One region of the Agrobacterium salinitolerans genome, then DNA from elsewhere that is predicted to be linked to it. Evidence: predicted binding sites of a transcription regulator. Region 1 holds the regulator's gene; the other holds the start of a gene.
The links. The regulator LexA, encoded in region 1, represses DNA repair genes until DNA is damaged. The targets are predictions, from matches to a motif close to TGTTCNNNNTGTGTTCNG.
Positions count from the first base shown of each region.

Region 2: the regulator LexA is predicted to act here: its motif matches at 1,669-1,686, upstream of O9X91_RS19100 (ATP-dependent helicase).

Region 1 covers NZ_JAPZLN010000003.1:297,484-301,684, reverse strand. The annotation lists gene O9X91_RS13450 (ComEC/Rec2 family competence protein) at 1-1,805, shown strand, start outside; gene O9X91_RS13445 (glutathione S-transferase family protein) at 1,825-2,502, opposite strand; gene lexA (transcriptional repressor LexA) at 2,756-3,478, opposite strand; gene O9X91_RS13435 (ABC transporter ATP-binding protein) at 3,777-4,201, opposite strand, start outside.
Region 2 covers NZ_JAPZLN010000005.1:311,968-316,168, forward strand. The annotation lists gene O9X91_RS19100 (ATP-dependent helicase) at 1-1,538, opposite strand, end outside; gene O9X91_RS19105 (LacI family DNA-binding transcriptional regulator) at 1,815-2,885, shown strand; gene O9X91_RS19110 (FAD-dependent oxidoreductase) at 2,891-4,201, shown strand, end outside.

The DNA.
Region 1 (4,201 bases):
CCGGTCTCAACGATTTCGCCTTCGCGTCCTATTTCAGGGGCATAGGCGCGACCGGCTTTTTTTACAAGCCGCCGCAGACGATCACTGCCCCTGATATCGACGCAAAGGATGATTGGCTGGAATGGGCCGATATGCGGCTCTACGGCCTGCGCACCGCCATTGCCGAGCGCATCCGCAGCACCATTGGCGGCGACGCCGGTGCGTTTGCCGCCTCTATCGTCACCGATGAGAGACAGGCCATATCGGCGGAAACAATGGAAGCCCTGCGGCTTTCCGGCCTTGCCCATATCGTTGCCATATCCGGGCTCAACATGGCGTTGGCATCAGGCATATTCTTCGTGGGGCTGAGGCTTGCCTTCAGCCTGTTTCCGGCCTTTGCCCAGCGCTGGCCGGTGAAGAAAATATCCGCTTTTGCGGCGCTGCTGATGACGCTCGCCTATTACCTGATATCAGGTTTTGCCGTCTCTGCCGAACGCGCCTGGCTGATGATGTCGGTGATGCTGATCGCGGTGCTGTTCGATCAGCCGTCGCTTAGCCTCAGGAATGTTGCGCTGTCCGCTCTGGTCATCCTTGTTCTCTCTCCTTCGGAAATCATGGGGCCGAGCTTCCAGATGTCCTTTGCCGCGACAATCGCGCTTGTTGCCGCTTATGCCGCCTGGAGCCGCTGGCGCGGCGACCGGGAGCGTCTGTTCACAGGCCGCAAACCGGCGTGGATGACGGTGGCGGGAACGGCAGGCGCCGTCATCGGCGGTGTTGTCACCACATCGCTGATCGGCGGGCTTTCGACGGCGATCTATTCCGCCGAGCATTTCCAGCGTGTCACCACCTATGGACTTTTCGCCAATCTGGCAGCCATGCCGCTGATGTCGCTGGTCGTCATGCCCTTCGGCCTCATCGCCATGCTGTTGATGCCCTTCGGGCTCGATGCGCCGTTCCTGAAGGTCATGGGTTACGGCATGGCGCTCGTTATCGAGGTTGCGGACGAGGTGGCGTCCTGGGGTGGCAGCGCGGCGACCGGGAGACCGCATGGCGCTTTCATCGGCATTGCCTCTGTGGGTTTTCTGCTGCTGACATTGCTGCGCACCCGTTTGGCGCTACTCGGTTTGCCACCTCTGATATTGGCCTTCGGCCTCTCTGGAGCCGTCGCCCAACGCGGTCTGCCTGATCTGCTTGTCCATGAGGAAGGCAAGCTGGTGGCGCTTCTGGACGAGGGCAGGGTCTACACCACAAAAACGCGGCCGCAGGGCTTCATCTATGAGCAATGGCAGAGGGCGCTGCTGTTGCCTGACAAACCGCTCCCACCGGTCCTTCTCAAGATGGGGGCTCCGACAACAACCGTTGCTCTCACCACCAAATCCAAGCTGGCGCCGGAGGACATGAAGGCCGTGGCGCGGGAGATGATAACGACGCTGAGAGATGCCGCACCCGGTGTCTTCACCTGCAGAACAGGCATCTGGTGTGCGGCGCGCGCGGGAAGCGGCGAATTTATCATAGTTCTGGAAGACGGCCGGTTTGCAGGAAAAGCCTGTGATATCGCCGATATCGTCATCGTCTCCCGCAGAACCTCGTTTGCGCAATGCCGCTCGGGCGCCCTGCTGCTCAATCGCGACACATTAAGACGCATCGGCTCGGTAGAGATAAATTTCGCCGGCAGCGAACAGGCGGGGGTGGTGGGGCGGATGCGCGCGGCAACCGCCAGCACCGACAGGCCGTGGAGCGAACATCGCTATTACGACTGGAAGAGTGGCCGCTTTGACCGTGATGTGCCAGAAGCCGTCACTCAGGTGCTGACGGCATCGCAGTGAGTGCCGTCAGCATGTTTTGTCAGGCCTTGGCGCGCAGATCCGCGGTCAATTCGCCAATGCTGCCGATCTCTTCTTCATGCGGCAGATCGCGCCAGATTTCCTTCAGTCCGGCCTCATACCATTCGCGCATGGCGGGCAGGGCAAGCAGCCTGTCACAATAGGCCTTCGCCGCTGGCGAAAGATCGGCGCCATAGGTCTGGAAACGGAACGCCACCGGGCAGAAGAAGGCATCGACCGCCGTGAATTTTTGACCGGCGAGAAACGGTCCGCCGAATTTTGCGAGGCCTTCGCTCCACAGCGCATCAATGCGTTTTATGTCGGCCGCAAGCCCGGCATCGCCGCCCTTCGGTTTTACGCGGATACCGACCGACATGGGATAGAGATTGCGCAGCGAAGAGAAGCCCGCATGCATTTCACTTGCCGCCGAGCGTGACCAGGCCCGTGCCTGCTTGTCACTTGCCCAGACACCCTGATGTCTCTCGGCCAGATATTCGGCAATCGACAGCGATTCCCAAACCGTCACGCCCTCATCAACAAGGCACGGCACCTTGCCCGTCGGCGAAAAGCTGGAGAAGGCAACACCTTCGCCAAAGGGAACGAGTTTTTCATCAAAGGCGATGCCGAGCGTGCGCATCAAAACCCAGGGCCGCAGCGACCATGAGGAATAGTTCTTGTTGGCAATATAAAGATCGTACATGGCGTTTTTCCCCCGATAGGATGCGCATTTCTATATCTGCGAATGGTCTTGGAATATCGCAAAGAATCCATGGCTCCCATAACGCCAATTGATGGATGGGCCATCGTGCACAACCGCATTTTCGCAACGACGAGCGCGTTTGCCACTTAAAAAAGAAAAGGCGCATCAATTCAACGAAATGACGCGCCCTTCATCTTGCAGGCCAGATATGCCGCCGTTTAACTGTTTCGGCTTATCCAAACCGGCGGCGGCATCAATGATATCTGCGGATCAACCCAACCAGCTTGCCCTGTATCTTCACCCGATCAGGCCCGAAAATTCGGGTCTCATAGGCCGGGTTTGCAGCTTCCAGCGCGATGGAGGCTCCCTTGCGGCGGAAACGCTTCAGGGTCGCTTCTTCATCATCCACCAGCGCGACGATGATATCACCCGGATTGGCCGTATTGCCGTTGCGGATGATGACGGTATCGCCATCAAAAATGCCGGCCTCGATCATCGAATCACCCTTGACCTCCAGAGCGTAATGTTCGCCCGAACCCAGCATATCCACTGGCACAGCCACATCATGGGTGTTGTTCTGGATGGCGGAAATCGGCACACCGGCGGCGATGCGGCCCATGACCGGCACGGTGACGGCACCGCCGAGATCATTGGCAGGCGCCTTGGGGGTCGCGGCCGGCTCCGGCGCCTTCGGCTTGCCCAGGCTGCCTTCGATGACGCTCGGTGAGAAACCACGCTGCGGCCTTGCGCCCGGCGTATAGGCCTCAGGTAATTTTATCACTTCCAGCGCTCGCGCCCTGTTGGGTAGCCGGCGAATAAACCCGCGCTCTTCGAGTGCGGTAATCAGCCGGTGAATGCCGGATTTGGAAGCAAGATCGAGTGCGTCCTTCATTTCATCGAAGGAGGGCGGCACGCCGGACTCTTTCATTCTTTCATGAATGAAGAGAAGCAATTCCTGCTGTTTGCGCGTGAGCATGAGGAAAACACCCTTGAGAATCGTCGTTGAAGTCGCGAAACAAATACAGAACGAACACTATATGTTCCATATGTGTTCCGCAATCCCCTAAAATTTCGTGAAGGGTGCATCTCAGATCGTGATTTGATATTCGAAAGCGTGAACTGCCGAGAGCCGGTAGGGTTGGTGACTATTTTGATAATCGGAGGAACTGCTGTCTGAAGTGGGCAATTGAAGGCAGCTCTGTGTTTCAGGCATCCGGTACGACGATCCGTCCGTCTAAGACGGCAAATCGCTCATATCCGTTACGAGGATTTTCTTAGAGGGCGTGTTCGCCCGGTCCGAGATAGCTCGCCATCAGTGCCGGATCGACGGCGAGTTCGGCGGCCGGGCCTGAGCGGCGGACCTCGCCGAGTTCGACGAGGTAGGCCTCGTCGGCGATTTCAAGCGCGGCGCGGGCGTTCTGTTCGACGAGCAGGATGGAGACACCGGTACGACGCAGTTCGGCAACGATGCGCAGGATTTCGGCGACGATCAACGGCGCAAGCCCGAGACTAGGCTCATCCAGCAGCAAAAGCCTCGGCCGGCTCATTAGTGCCCGGGCGAGCGCCAGCATCTGCCTTTCGCCGCCGGAAAGCGTTCCGGCAAGCTGCTTGCTGCGCTCGCGAAGGCGTGGAAAGAGTGCGTGTATTTCCTCACGGGTTTCGTTGCGCTCCTGGCGTGAGCGCAGGAATCCGCCGAGCT
Region 2 (4,201 bases), on a different contig from region 1:
GCGTCCTCATGGAGGCGTTCGAGATGGGGTTCGTACCACAGCCGTGCCTGCCCGATCTGGCCTGGCCAGTCATTCGGCGCCTGTCGCAGGCCCGCCAGCATTTGCGTGAAGGCTGTCCAGTCGTCGCCGGTCTTCGGCGGCGGCGGAATTTCGGCAAGGGCAAGCAGCGGCTCGGGGTCTGTCGCAATCGTATCGAGAATATTGCCGGCCTTCTTCGGCCCGATGCCTGGCAACATCTGCAGCAGCCGGAAACCGGCGACACGGTCGCGCGGGTTCTGTGCGAAGCGCAGCACGGCCAGCATGTCCTTCACATGGGCGCTGTCGAGAAATTTAAGGCCGCCAAATTTGACGAAGGGAATGTTTCGGCGGGTCAGTTCCACCTCGATCGGGCCGCTATGGCTGGAGGTGCGGAACAGCACGGCCTGCTGTTTCAGCGTCATGCCGGTTTCGCGGTTGGCGAGAATCTGGTCGATGATGAAATTCGCCTGCTCGGTTTCGTCCTTCACTGTCACGAGTTTCGGGCGCTCCAGCGACTGCCGCTCGGTCCAGAGGTTCTTGGTGAACCGCTCGCGCGCCAGATCGATGACGCCGTTGGCGGCCGCAAGGATCGGCTGGGTCGAGCGATAGTTGCGGTCCAGCGTGATGATGTCGGCCGCCGGGCTGAAGGAAGCCGGAAAATCGAGGATGTTTCGCACCGTCGCCGCCCGGAAGGAATAGATCGACTGCGCATCGTCACCCACCACGGTCAACCCGCGGCCGCCGGGTTTGAGCGCCATCAGCACCGAGGCCTGCAGGCGGTTGGTGTCCTGATATTCGTCGACCATCACATGGTCGAAGCGGTTGCCGATATCATCAGCCAGAACGGGATCGCTCACCATCTGCGCCCAGTAAAGCAGGAGATCGTCGTAATCGAGCACGTTCTGGACCTGCTTGGCCTCCACGTAGGCTGCAAACAGTTCCTTGAGTTCGCTCTCCCAGTTGGCGACCCAGGGATAATGCTGGCGCAATATCTCCTTGAGCGGCGTCTGGGAATTCACCACACGCGAATAGATCGCGAGACACGTACCCTTTGTCGGAAAACGGCTTTCCGTTTTGGAAAAACCCAGCTCGTGCCGGCAAAGGTTCATCAGGTCGGCACTATCTTCGCGGTCGTGGATGGTGAAATCGATGTTGAGGCCGATCTGTTCGGCATAGATGCGCAACAGCCGTGCACCAATGCCGTGAAACGTGCCGGACCAGGCGAGCGCATCGGTCATGATTGCCGAATTCGCCCCGATAACGTGTTTGCAGATACGCTCGACCCGCCGCGACATTTCCGTGGCGGCGCGTCTGGAGAACGTCATCAGCAGGATGCGGCGGGGATCGGCGCCGTTTACGATCAGATGGGCGACACGGTGTGCGAGCGTGTTTGTCTTGCCCGAACCCGCGCCAGCGATGATCAGCAAAGGCCCGGCCGTATGCCCGTCAGCGAGCCCAACGCCATGCTCGACCGCCCTGCGTTGCTGTTCGTTGAGTTTTTCCAGATAGGCAACCGCCATGCCAGCAATCCTTTAGATAACCTGCCTGTCCCCACGGATGAGAACCCTATTCAGAGATGGCAGTCGTCGCGAAGCTCCGGCCAATGTCTGCTCGTTGTTGCAATGATTAGCAAAGACTCAAACAGCAATCCAGAACAAATGCTGAACGCGCCGTTCCGTGGTGTGAGGGGGTTGTCAGCTACAGTTTATCTCTTGACTCGGCGTCCGAAAATAATGCTAATGCGCATTAGCAGCTAATACGTATTAGCAAATATCGGATGTCGGGGAGGGCATCGGTTGACTACTCACAGACGTCTCACCCAAAACGATATCGCCAAGCTCGCAGGCGTCAGCCAGGCAACCGTGTCGCTTGTTCTGAACGGCGCGCCGGCAGCGATCGCCCGCATCCCGGAGGAGACCCGGGAAAGGGTGCAGGCCGTCATTCGCAAGACAGGTTATGTCGCCGACCCGATTGCGCGGCGCATGGCCAAGGGGCTGAACCGTATCCTCGGCGTGTTCACCTATGAGCCGGCATTCCCAAGCGCGCAGGCTGACTTCTTCACGCCCTTCCTGCTCGGTATCGAAGAAGAGGCGCAGCAGCAGGCTTACGATCTTCTGCTGCTGACGAGCGCCGGTGTCGGCGATAACCGCAAGATATTTTCGGAAGGCAACAGGCTTCGGATTGCGGACGGCTGTCTGGTTCTGGGGCGCGAATTCGATCGCAAGGAACTCGCCCGGCTGGTTTCGGAAGACTATCCCTTCGTCGCGATCGGCCGGCGTGAAGATGCCGGTGGACCGGTTCCCTATGTCGGCGGCGACTACGCCGCGGGCACGCGTCAGCTCGTCGAAGATGCCATCGCGCTGGGACACACCAAGCTTGCCTATATCGGCCCGCATGGTCCGGCAGAATCGATTGCCGATCGCTGGCAAGGTTTCAGCGCGGCGCTCGGTGATGCGGCCACGCTTGCCCTGCATATCAAGGCGGTCAACCGCTCGGCTGAGAAAATACTCGATGCGATCCTTGAGAGCGGGGCCACAGTGGCCTTCTTCATAGAATTGGCCGATGCCGTGCGCGTCGAGGCACTGGCGCGGGCGAGGGGGCTCGTGGTGCCGGACGCTTTTTCAATGATCGTACTCGGCAGCCATATCAGGGCCGCCCGCAGCCCGGTGCGCTTCACCTCTTATGAAATTCCCCGCGAGGAGATGGGGCGGCAGGCGACCGCGATGCTGGTCAATCGCATCGAGACCGGCAGCGCCGGTGGGCAGATCCTTCTCAAATGTGAACCCGTCAAGGGAGAAACGCTGGGGCCGGCCCCGACCGGTTCGGCAAACAAGTCCTCAGTCAAGAAAACGGATGTGACGTCGTGAAAGACATGAAAGCAGATATTCTCGTGGTCGGTGGCGGCCTTGGCGGCGTGGCGGCGGCACTGGCGGCTGCAAAGGCCGGAAAACGCGTGATCATGACCGAGGAATATGACTGGATCGGCGGCCAATTGACCAGTCAGGCCGTCCCTTCGGACGAGCATACTTGGGTCGAACAGTTCGGCATCACCCGGTCTTACCGGGCGCTGCGCAACGGTGTGCGGCAATTTTATCGCGACCACTATCCACTGACGGAAGGTGCGCGGGCGTGGAGCGATCTTAATCCGGGCGGCGGATGGGTTAGCCGCATCTGCGCCGAGCCGCGTGTCAGCCTTGCGGTCCTGGAAAGCATGCTGATGCCCTATATCGGCGCAGGTCGCCTGACGGTCCTCAAACCCTGGCGTCCCGTCGCGGCTGACGTGGACGGCGACAGGGTTCGCTCGGTGACTGTTCGCCATCGTGACAGTGGTGCTGAAATCTCCATTTCCGCCGATTACGTTCTCGACGCCACCGAACTCGGCGATCTGCTGCCGATGACTAGCACGGAGTATGCCAAGGGTTTTGAGGCGCAATCGGATACAGGCGAACCCAGCGCGCCGGCTGAAGCCCAAGCCGACAATGTGCAGGCCGTCTCGATCTGCTTTGCCATTGACCATGTTGATGGCGACCAGACAATCGACAAACCCGAGAATTACGATTACTGGCGCTCTTACCAGCCGCATTTCTGGGGCGGGCCGCTCCTTGGTTTTACCGCGCCAAACCCACGCACGCTCGAGCACACCACCCGCTCCTTCACGCCAAATCCCGATGACGATCCGCTTCTGGTCGACGCCGACCAGCGCAAGGGCGGCGGCGATGAGAACCTGTGGATTTTCCGGCGTATCGCGGCGCGGAAAAACTTTACGCCCGGCTTCTACCAGTCCGATATCTGCCTCGTGAACTGGCCGATGATCGATTACATGGACGGCACGATTATCGACGTGTCGGAAGAGGAAAAGGCGCGACATCTGAAGGCGGCGGCAGATCTTTCCTATTCGGTGTTCTACTGGCTGCAGACGGAAGCGCCGCGTTTCGATGGCGGGCAGGGGTTCCGCGGGCTGCGGCTGCGCGGCGATATCACCGGCACCGACCATGGGCTCGCCATGGCGCCCTATATTCGCGAAAGCCGCCGCATCAAGCCGGTAACGCGCATTGTCGAGCAGGACCTGTCCTACACGGTTCGCGGTGAAAGAGGCGCTGTCCGCTATCGCGACAGCATCGGCATCGGCATGTATCGCATCGATCTGCATCCATCCACCGGCGGCGACAATTATATCGACGTG